DNA from 3 places in the Achromobacter sp. MFA1 R4 genome. Region 3 is predicted to be linked to each of the others. Evidence: predicted binding sites of a transcription regulator. Region 3 holds the regulator's gene; each other region holds the start of a gene.
The links. Region 3 encodes LexA, which represses DNA repair genes until DNA is damaged. Its sites were predicted from a motif close to ACTGTATNNNNATACAGT; they were not measured.
Positions count from the first base shown of each region.

Region 1 (3,275 bases), 930 kb from region 3:
GCTGGCGCTGCCGTCGATCTACTACGCCCATGAGCGCGAGGTCGTGCGCCGCAAGGGGCTGCTGGTGCCGGTCACGCGCCTGACGCCGCCGGCGGACGGCGAACAGGTCGAGCGCCTGTCCGTGCGGTTCCGCACGGTGGGCGACATTTCCTGCACCTGCCCGGTCGCATCCGATGCCGCCGACACGCTGGCCATCATCGCCGAGACGGCGGTGACCGACATCACCGAGCGCGGCGCCACGCGCATGGACGACCAGACTTCCGAGGCCTCGATGGAGCGCCGCAAGAAGGAAGGCTATTTCTGAATGCAAGACGCGCCGGCCCAAGCCGGCGCCTGGGGAACCACATGAACGCACTGAACGATTCCTTTCTTTCCGGCGCCGACAACGGCGTGCTGCGCCTCATCACGGCGGGCTCCGTCGACGACGGCAAGTCCACGCTGATCGGCCGCCTGCTGTATGACAGCAAGGGGGTCTTCGCCGACCAGCTGGACGCAATCTCGCGCGCCAAGCACAAACGGGTGGCTGGCGACGGCATCGACTTCTCGCTGCTGACCGATGGCCTGGAGGCCGAGCGGGAGCAGGGCATCACCATCGATGTCGCCTACCGCTACTTTTCCACGCCCACGCGCAAGTTCATCATTGCCGATGCGCCCGGCCACGAGCAGTACACGCGCAACATGGTGACCGGGGCGTCGACGGCCGATGTCGCCGTCATCCTGATCGATGCGACCCGCGCGGCCGACGGCAAGCTGCTGCCGCAGACCAAGCGGCACAGCACCATCGCGCGCCTGCTGGGCATACGCCACATCGTCGTCGCGGTGAACAAGATGGACCTGGTCGACTGGGACCGCGCGGTGTTCGAGCGCATCCGCGATGCGTACGCGGACCTGGCGGGCAAGCTGGGCATCGCGCATTTCGACGCGCTGCCCTTGTCGGCGCTGGGCGGCGAGAACGTCGTCACGCTCTCCGGCAAGACGCCGTGGTACGAGGGCCAGCCGCTGCTGGCGCTGCTGGAATCGCTGGACCTGTCGGGCGATGGCCGCGCCACGCCGCTGCGCTTTCCGGTGCAATGGGTGGCGCGCCACGGCGGCGATCGCACGGACGACTTCCGCGGTTACGCCGGCCGGGTGGCCAGCGGCGTGGTGCGCCCGGGCGACGCGGTGACGGTGCAGCCGTCGGGCGTAAGCGCGGTGGTGCAGGAGGTCCGCGCCTTCGATCGCGCGCTGGATGAAGCGGTGGCTGGCGATTCGATCACGCTGGTGCTGGACCGCGACGTCGACGTCTCGCGCGGCGACGTGATCGTGCACACGGCCGCGCCGGCCCAGGTGTCGCGCGAGTTCGAAGCCGAGCTGTGCTGGCTGGACGCGCAGGCGTTGAATCCCGCACGCAAGTATCTGCTCAAGTCCGGCACGCGGCTCACGTCCGCGAAGGTGCGCGCGGTGTTGTCGCATCGGGACATCCATGAGTTGCAAGAGGTCGAGAACACCGAAGGCACCTTGCGCATGAACGACATCGGCCGCGTGACGCTCACCACGCGCGAGTCGCTCGCGGTCGATCGGTACGACGATGTCGCGGCGACCGGCGCCTTCATCCTGATCGATGAAGCCACGCATCAGACGGCTGCCGCAGGCATGCTTCGGTAGGCCGCAAACGGGCTGGAAATCGCCCTTCCAGCCCGGGAATTTCGTGTTGTTTTTCGTCCAAACCCAATGCTGGCAAGGGTTTGCGGGCGATATCGCAAGATGAAATCGAATTGTTCAGACGATGTCTTCTTCTTGCGGTAAAGTTGGACTGTCTTACGAAAAGGGCTTTTGGTGCTTGTCAAAACCACTGTGTTTTTGTACAGTAGTTTTTATGGCACGCACCGATCATTCTTTTCCCGCCGGTTCTGGGTCCCCGGCTGCCGCCCCCGCCGCCTTGCGCGGTCGGGGTGCGGTTACTAATGTTCGGCATCGCTTCCAACGCGATGACCGTGTGCAGGTCGACGATGGCTGGTCCGCTTCCGGCCTGCCTGCCGATTTCGTGGATTCTGTCCCCGATTCTGCCCCCGATTCTTTCCACGATATTTCCCCGGCTGCCGGCGCCGTTGCCGGCTCTCCGGTCATTCCCATCCTGCCCGACACCCGTTGCGCGCCGCCTGCGCCCAAGACCACGGTCACCGCAGAAGAGGCGCGCAAAATGCTGTCGCGCAACGATTCGCCCGATATCCCCTTTGACGTGGCCGCCAACCCCTATCGCGGCTGCGAGCATGGCTGCGTGTATTGCTATGCGCGGCCCACGCATTCCTACCTGGGCTATTCCCCCGGGCTGGACTTCGAAACGCGCCTGGTCGCCAAGGCCAATGCCGTGCAGGCGCTGCGCACGGAGCTTGCCCGGCCCGGCTACAAGCCGTCACCGATCAATATCGGGTCGGCCACCGACGCCTACCAGCCCATCGAGCGCGACTGGCGCCTGACCCGCGGCATGCTTGAACTCATGCTTGAAACCCGGCATCCGGTCACCATCGTCACCAAGAACGCCCTGGTCGCCCGCGACCTGGATTTGCTGGCGGCGCTGGCCCAGCAGAACCTCGTGGTGGTCTACGTCAGCATCACCACGCTGGATGCCGGCATGGCGCGCACGCTGGAGCCCCGGGCGGCCGCCCCGTGGCGTCGCCTGGAAGCCGTGCGCAGCCTCACCGACGCCGGCGTGCCGGTGGGCGTGCTGGTGGCGCCGGTCATTCCCTTCATCAACGACGAATCCCTGGAACACATCCTCCACGAGGCCAAGGCCGCCGGCGCCCACTACGCCAGCTACACCGTCCTGCGCCTGCCCTGGGAGGTCAAGACCCTGTTCGAAGACTGGCTCAACGCCCACTACCCGGACCGCGCGCAGCGTGTCCTGCACCGCATCGAAGACCTGCGCAACGGCCGCCGCAACGATCCGAATTTCGGCTCGCGCATGCGCGGAACCGGTATCTGGGCAGACCTGCTGCGTCAGCGCTTCGAGGTCGCCACGCGCAAGCTCGGGCTCAACCGTACGCGCCTGTCGCTCGATTGCAGTCGCTTCCAGCCGCCCGCCGGGCCCGGCGCCTCGGCCTCCTTGTTCGACGGCGGGGCTGCCGGTTCATCTGGCGCTGTCCGTGGCAATGCCGCTTCCGATTTCCCATCCCCGGTTGGCGCGAAAGCGTCTTCAGGGGTCCCTTTTCCTGGTGGTTTGCCTGCGGTCAGCGGCGCATACGGGCGCGGCGAGCGCCAATTGCGCGCCATGGCGGCCGGCCAATTGTCCTTGTTCG
Region 1 covers NZ_LT707065.1:3,701,670-3,704,944, forward strand. The annotation lists gene cysD (sulfate adenylyltransferase subunit CysD) at 1-304, shown strand, start outside; gene BXA00_RS16830 (sulfate adenylyltransferase subunit 1) at 346-1,644, shown strand; gene BXA00_RS16835 (PA0069 family radical SAM protein) at 1,856-3,275, shown strand, end outside.
Region 1: BXA00_RS16835 (PA0069 family radical SAM protein) is a predicted target of LexA. The motif match lies at 1,831-1,848, and genes of this name have one in related genera.

Region 2 (3,275 bases), 340 kb from region 3:
CGCCCCCGGCTTGAATTCGCGCAGCGTGCGCAGCGGTTCGGCGGACGCGGACATCGCGTCCATCAGCTTGCCGGCCGTGGCCGGCCCGATGCCGGGCATCAGCTGCGCGACCCGGAAGCCCGCCATGCGGCCGCGCGGGTTCTCGGCCCAGCGCAGGATCGACAGCAGGTCCTTGACGTGCGCCGCTTCCAGGAAACGCAAGCCGCCGAACTTGACGAAGGGGATGTTGCGGCGGGTCAGCTCCAGTTCCAGCGCGGCGCTGTGGCTGGCGGTGCGAAACAGCGCCGCCTGCGACTTGAGCGTGGCGCCGCCCTCGCGCTGGGCCAGCACCTGGTCGGCCACCCAGCGCGCCTGCCCGGCTTCGTCGCTGACCGTCACCAGCTCGGGAAGCTGCGAGGATTTGCGGTCGGTCCACAGGTCCTTGGCGTAGCGTTCGGTCGCCTGCGCGATCACGGCGTTGGACGCGGTCAGGATGGGCTGGGTGGAGCGATAGTTGCGATCCAGCGTGATGACGCGCGCGGGCGCGGGAAACTGGTTGGGAAAGTCCAGGATGTTGCGCACCGTGGCCGCGCGGAAGGAATAGATGGACTGGGCATCGTCGCCCACCACCGTCAGGCCGCGGCCGTCGGGCTTCATGGCCAGCAGGATGGCGGACTGCAGGCGGTTCGTGTCCTGGTATTCGTCCACCAGGACGTGATCGAAGCGCGCGCCCACGTCGCCCGCGATTTCCGGGTCCGACATCATTTCGGACCAATAGAGCAGCAGATCGTCGTAGTCCAGCACCTGCTGGTCCTGCTTGGCCGCGACGTACGCGCGGAACAGGGTCTTCAGTTCGTCTTCCCATTGGGCGCACCACGGAAAGGCGGTCTTGAGCACGTCGCCCACCGGCGTCTGGCTGTTCACCACCCGCGAATAGATGGCCAGGCACGTGCCCTTGAGCGGAAAGCGCGACTTGGTGGAGGACAGCCCCAGTTCATGGCGCACCATGCCCATCAGGTCCTCGGCGTCGCCGCGGTCGTGGATGGTGAAGGCCTCGGACAGGCCGATGCGCTGCGCGCAATCGCGCAGCAGCCGCGCACCGATCGCGTGGAAGGTGCCCGCCCACGGCAGCGACGGCGCCTGCTGCGAGGACCGCAGGTTCATCACCCGCTGCAGCACCGAGCCCACGCGCCGTTCCATTTCCAGCGCCGCGCGGCGCGAGAAGGTCAGGAGCAGCATGCGCTGCGGATCCGCGCCGTTCAGGATGAGGTGCGCGACGCGGTGGGCCAGCGTGTTGGTCTTGCCGGACCCCGCCCCCGCGATCACGAGCAAGGGGCCGTCATCGCCCGGCGCGCCGGCCACGCCGAACTCGGCCGCCTCGCGCTGGGCGGGGTTCAGGTCGGCCAGCGGGTCGGGACGTTCGGCCGGGCGGCCGGCGGGCCGTTCGTTGTCGGAGGATTCGGTGAGATGAGCTTGGTCTGGCATGTCGCGGTGCCGCAGCGCTACGGCCGCAAAAAAGGAAGGAGCCAGGGTCTGGCTCCGGATGAACACTGTATATTTATACAGAAATTTTGGATTTTCGTCTGATACGCCCCGGCGCCATGGCTGATTTCCCCCGCATCCTGACCGGCACCGCCTCCTGGACCGACCCCACCCTGCTGGCCTCGCGCCGCTTCTATCCCCCCGAGGCGCGCAGCGCCGACGCGCGGCTGCGCTTTTACGCGTCGCGCTTTTCGCTGGCGGAGGTCGATTCCAGCTTTTACGCGCTGCCCACGCCGGAAAACGCCTACCTGTGGGCCACCCGGACGCCGGACGACTTTGTCTTCAACATCAAGGCCTTCCGGCTGTTCACCGGCCACCAGACGCCGCTTTCGGCCCTGCCCGGCGACATCCGGCGCGAGCTGGCGGACTGGCCGGAGCCGGTGCTCTACCACGACCAACTGCCGCCCGACCTGCGTGACGAACTCTGGCGGCGCTACCAGCTCGCGCTGGAGCCGCTGCGGCTGCCGGGCAAGCTGGGCGCGGTGCATTTCCAGTTTCCGCCCTGGATCCGGCGCGATGCCCGCGGCAAGGCGCGCGTGGCGGACTGCGCGCGGCGCATGCAGGAGCATCTGGTCTCCGTGGAATTCCGGCACCGCAGCTGGTTCGACAGTCCCGCCGCCACCGCGGACACGCTGGCCTTCGAACGCGACCTGGGCGTGGTGCATACGGTCGTGGACGCACCGCAAGGCTTTGACAACACCGTGCCCGCCGTCTGGGAAAGCACGCATCCGGATCTGACGCTGCTGCGGCTGCACGGGCGCAACGCGGCGACCTGGAACGCGTCGGGTCCGGCGTCGTCGGGACGATTCCAGTACGAATACTCGGAAGAAGAGCTGGCCGAACTGGTGGCCCGGTTCACCCGGCTGGCGTCACAGTCGGCCCAGGCGCACGCCGTGTTCAACACCAACTTCGAAGACCAGGGCATGCGCAACGCCGCGGCCTTCGCGTCGGCGCTGCGGCTGCCAGGCGTGTAGCCGGGCATTAGGTAGGTGTCTGACACCCGCAGAGCCCATCTTCAATCCACGCCGGTGCCACAAGGGGGTCAGACACCGGTCGCACCCATCGCCGCGGCCAGCGCTGGCTTTCGCGCCACTTCCGCCAGACTTTCCAACAGCACCTCGAATTTGCGCGCGATGTCGTGCTCGGGGACGCAGGCGTAGCCCAGCAGCAGGCCCGGCCGCCGCCCCTCGTCGTTGACGTAGTAGCGCGACAGCGCCCGCGTCAGCACGCCCTTGCTGCGCGCCACCTCCACCACGCGCAGGTCGTCCATGTCCGGCGGCAGCGTCAGCACCAGGTGCAGGCCAGCCATGCTGGCGTCGCGGTGCAGCCAGTCCGACCCCAGCCGCCGTTCGATCAGGTTGACCAGCATGGCGCGGCGGCGCCCGTACAGCATGCGCATGCGGCGGATGTGGGCCGCGTAATGGCCTTCGGAAATGAAGGTCGCCAGCGCCGCGTGCGTCATCAGGTGCCCTTCCCGGTACAGCTCCGCGTGCGCGGCCTGGAACGCCGCCGTCAGGGCCTTGGGCAGCACCAGGTAACCCACGCGCAGGCCCGGGTACAGCGTCTTGCTGAAGGTGCCCATGTAGATCACCGGGGCGTCGGGCTCCAGGCCCAGCAGCGAGGCGATCGGCCGGCCCGAGAAGCGGAATTCGCTGTCGTAGTCGTCTTCGATGATCCAGCTTGCGCTCTGGCGCGCCACCGCCAGCAACTGGCGCCGGCGCGTCAGCGACATGACGGGCCCCAGCGGGTACTGG
Region 2 covers NZ_LT707065.1:4,290,933-4,294,207, reverse strand. The annotation lists gene BXA00_RS19690 (ATP-dependent helicase) at 1-1,464, opposite strand, end outside; gene BXA00_RS19685 (DUF72 domain-containing protein) at 1,581-2,495, shown strand; gene BXA00_RS19680 (PLP-dependent aminotransferase family protein) at 2,564-3,275, opposite strand, start outside.
Region 2: BXA00_RS19690 (ATP-dependent helicase) is a predicted target of LexA. The motif match lies at 1,529-1,546, and genes of this name have one in related genera.

Region 3 (3,275 bases):
CCCTCGATGGCCGTGGGCTGGTCTCCCGCGGGCGGATAGGGCTGATAAAGATGAAACGGGCTGTCAGGGAAATCGACGAATCCCGGACCTGCGGCGGGAGCGCCCGCGCTCGGGTCTATTGCGCTCTTAGGCATGCTAGACTGTTCCAGGGTAAACCCCCCATTATCCACAGCACTCCGTACTGCGTCCACCCACCTCATCAGAGTCCCATGAGCACCCTTTTCGATTCCGTCGAACTCGCGCCGCGCGACCCCATTCTTGGTCTGAACGAACAATACAACGCGGACACCCGCCCCGGTAAAGTCAACCTGGGCGTGGGCGTGTATTACGATGATCAGGGTCGCATTCCCCTGTTGGGCGCAGTGCGCAAGGCCGAGGCCGCGCGCATCGAAGCCGCCGCCGCCCGCGGTTATCTTCCGATCGAAGGCATTGCCGGCTACAACAGCGGCGCCCAGGCTCTGCTGCTGGGCAAGGACTCCGCGCTGGCAGCCGCCGGCCGCGTGCTGACCACGCAGGCCCTGGGCGGCACCGGCGCGCTCAAGATCGGCGCCGACTTCCTGCGCCAGCTTCTCCCGGGCTCCAAGGTGCTGATCAGCGACCCGAGCTGGGAAAACCACCGCGCGCTGTTCGAGCGTGCCGGCTTTGAAGTCGGCACCTACGCTTACTACGACGCGACCACCCGCGGCTTGAACTTCGAAGCGATGCTGGCCGACCTGAAGGCGGCGCCCGCCAAGACCATCGTCGTCTTGCACGCGTGCTGCCACAATCCCACCGGCGCGGATCCCACCGCCGACCAGTGGAAGCAGATCGCCGCCGTCGTCAAGGAAAACAACCTGGTCCCGTTCCTGGACATCGCCTACCAAGGGTTTGGCGACGGCCTGACGGAAGACGCCTCGGTCGTGCGCCTCTTTGCAGACATGGACATGACCATGTTCATCAGCTCGTCGTTTTCGAAGTCGTTCTCGCTGTACGGCGAGCGCGTCGGCGCGCTGACGGTCGTGGCGGGCAGCAAGGAAGAAGCCACCCGCGTGCTGAGCCAGCTCAAGCGCGTCATTCGCACCAACTACTCGAACCCGCCCACCCACGGCGGCACGGTGGTCTCGACGGTGCTCAACACGCCCGAGCTGTTTGCCCTCTGGGAAGAAGAACTGGCCGGAATGCGTGACCGCATCCGTCTCATGCGCAAGCAGCTCGTCGACAAGATCAAGGAACACGGCGGCAAGCAGGACTTCAGCTTCGTGCTGAAGCAGCGCGGCATGTTCTCGTACTCGGGCCTGAGCGCCGCGCAGGTCGACCGCCTGCGTGAAGAACACGGCGTCTACGCCATCTCCAGCGGCCGGATCTGCGTGGCTGCGCTGAACAGCGGCAACATCGACAAGGTGGCCGCCGCCATCGCGGCAGTGCTTTAAAACCGCAGGCCGGCGCCACGCCGGCGGCAGCCAGAAACGGGACCCCGCGGGTCCCGTTTTTATTTGCGCCCGGCTCGGCTTGCTTTTTTGCGCTGCGTCCCCCAGAATGGCGCTGTATATATGTACAGTCCGCCCACAACGGATCATCGCCATGGCCAGCAAACTTACTGATCGCCAACAACAAATCCTGGATCTCATCAGGCAGACGGTTTCGCGCACCGGCTTTCCGCCGACCCGCGCCGAAATCGCCCAAGCCCTGGGTTTCCGTTCGCCCAACGCCGCAGAAGACCATCTCAAGGCGCTGGCCCGCAAAGGCGCCATCGAACTGACCGCCGGCGCTTCCCGCGGTATCCGCCTGAAGGATGCGGCGACCTCCCCCGCACAGGCCTCGTTGCCCATCCCTGCCCTGGCGCAGCTCCTCCTGCCCCTGGTTGGCCGTGTCGCAGCGGGCAGCCCCATCCTGGCGGCTGAACACGTCGAACGCGAAGTCGGCGTCGATCCCAACCTTTTCGCCCAGGCGCCGGATTACCTGCTGAAGGTGCGCGGCATGAGCATGCGCGATGCCGGCATCCTGGAAGGCGACCTACTGGCCGTCAAGAAAGCCTCCGAAGCCCGCAATGGCCAGATCGTGGTGGCCCGACTGGGCGACGACGTCACGGTCAAACGCTTGCAGCGCCAGAACGGCCATATCGAACTCCTGCCCGAAAACCCCGATTTCGAGACCATCGTGGTCAAGCCCGACCAGGAATTCGCACTGGAAGGCATTGCCGTAGGCCTCATCCGCACCCAGGCGCTGCACTAGGCGCGTCGGCGCAGCACCCTAAAAAAACAAACCCCGCTCAAACATCGAGCGGGGTTTTCGTATTGGGACGCCAGGGCTGGCCCGGGATATCCTGATCTGGATCGGGCGCCCTCTTTCGAAGGCGCCCGGCGTTCAAGCTGCCATCAGTGCTTCATGACCGGATCGGTCGAGCCCGGATCGGCCGGCTTGGCCACCAAAGACTCCTTGACGGCTTCTTCCTCGGCGAGCGGTTCGGGCAGACGCTCCAGGGCAAGCTCCAGCACCTTGTCGATCCAGCGCACCGGGACGATCTCGAGATGGTTCTTGACGTTGTCCGGGATCTCCGCCAAATCCTTGACGTTTTCTTCCGGGATCAGAACCGTCTTGATACCGCCACGATGGGCCGCCAGCAGCTTTTCCTTCAGGCCGCCGATCGGCAGCACTTCGCCGCGCAACGTGATCTCGCCCGTCATGGCGACGTCGGCGCGCACCGGGATGCGCGACAGCGCCGACACCATGGCGGTGGTGATCGCGATACCCGCGGACGGACCGTCCTTGGGGGTCGCGCCTTCCGGCACGTGCACGTGCATGTCGTGCTTTTCGAACACGCTGTCCGCAAAGCCCAGACGACGGGCCCGCGAGCGCACAACCGTGCGCGCGGCTTCGACCGATTCCTTCATCACATCGCCGAGCGAGCCCGTGCGCTGGATGACGCCCTTGCCGGGCATGTCCGCGACTTCGATCGTCAGCAGGTCGCCGCCGACTTCCGTCCACGCCAAGCCCGTGACCTGGCCGATCTGGTTTTCCTTCTCGGCCATGCCGAACGCGTAGCGACGCACACCCAGATAATCGCTGAGATTGTCTGCCGTGACGTTGACAGCCTTGACCTCTGGCGCCTTGCCTTCGGCCTTGGCGCGATCGCTCTGGGTCAGCAATTGCTTGATGACCTTGCGGCAGATCTTGCCGACCTCGCGCTCGAGCGCACGCACACCGGCTTCGCGGGTGTAGTAGCGCACGATGTCGCGCAGCGCGCTGTCATCGACAGTCAACTCGGTATCCTTCACGCCGTTGTTCTTCATCAGCTT
Region 3 covers NZ_LT707065.1:4,634,182-4,637,456, reverse strand. The annotation lists gene uvrB (excinuclease ABC subunit UvrB) at 1-134, opposite strand, end outside; gene BXA00_RS21280 (amino acid aminotransferase) at 210-1,409, shown strand; gene lexA (transcriptional repressor LexA) at 1,561-2,211, shown strand; gene lon (endopeptidase La) at 2,355-3,275, opposite strand, start outside.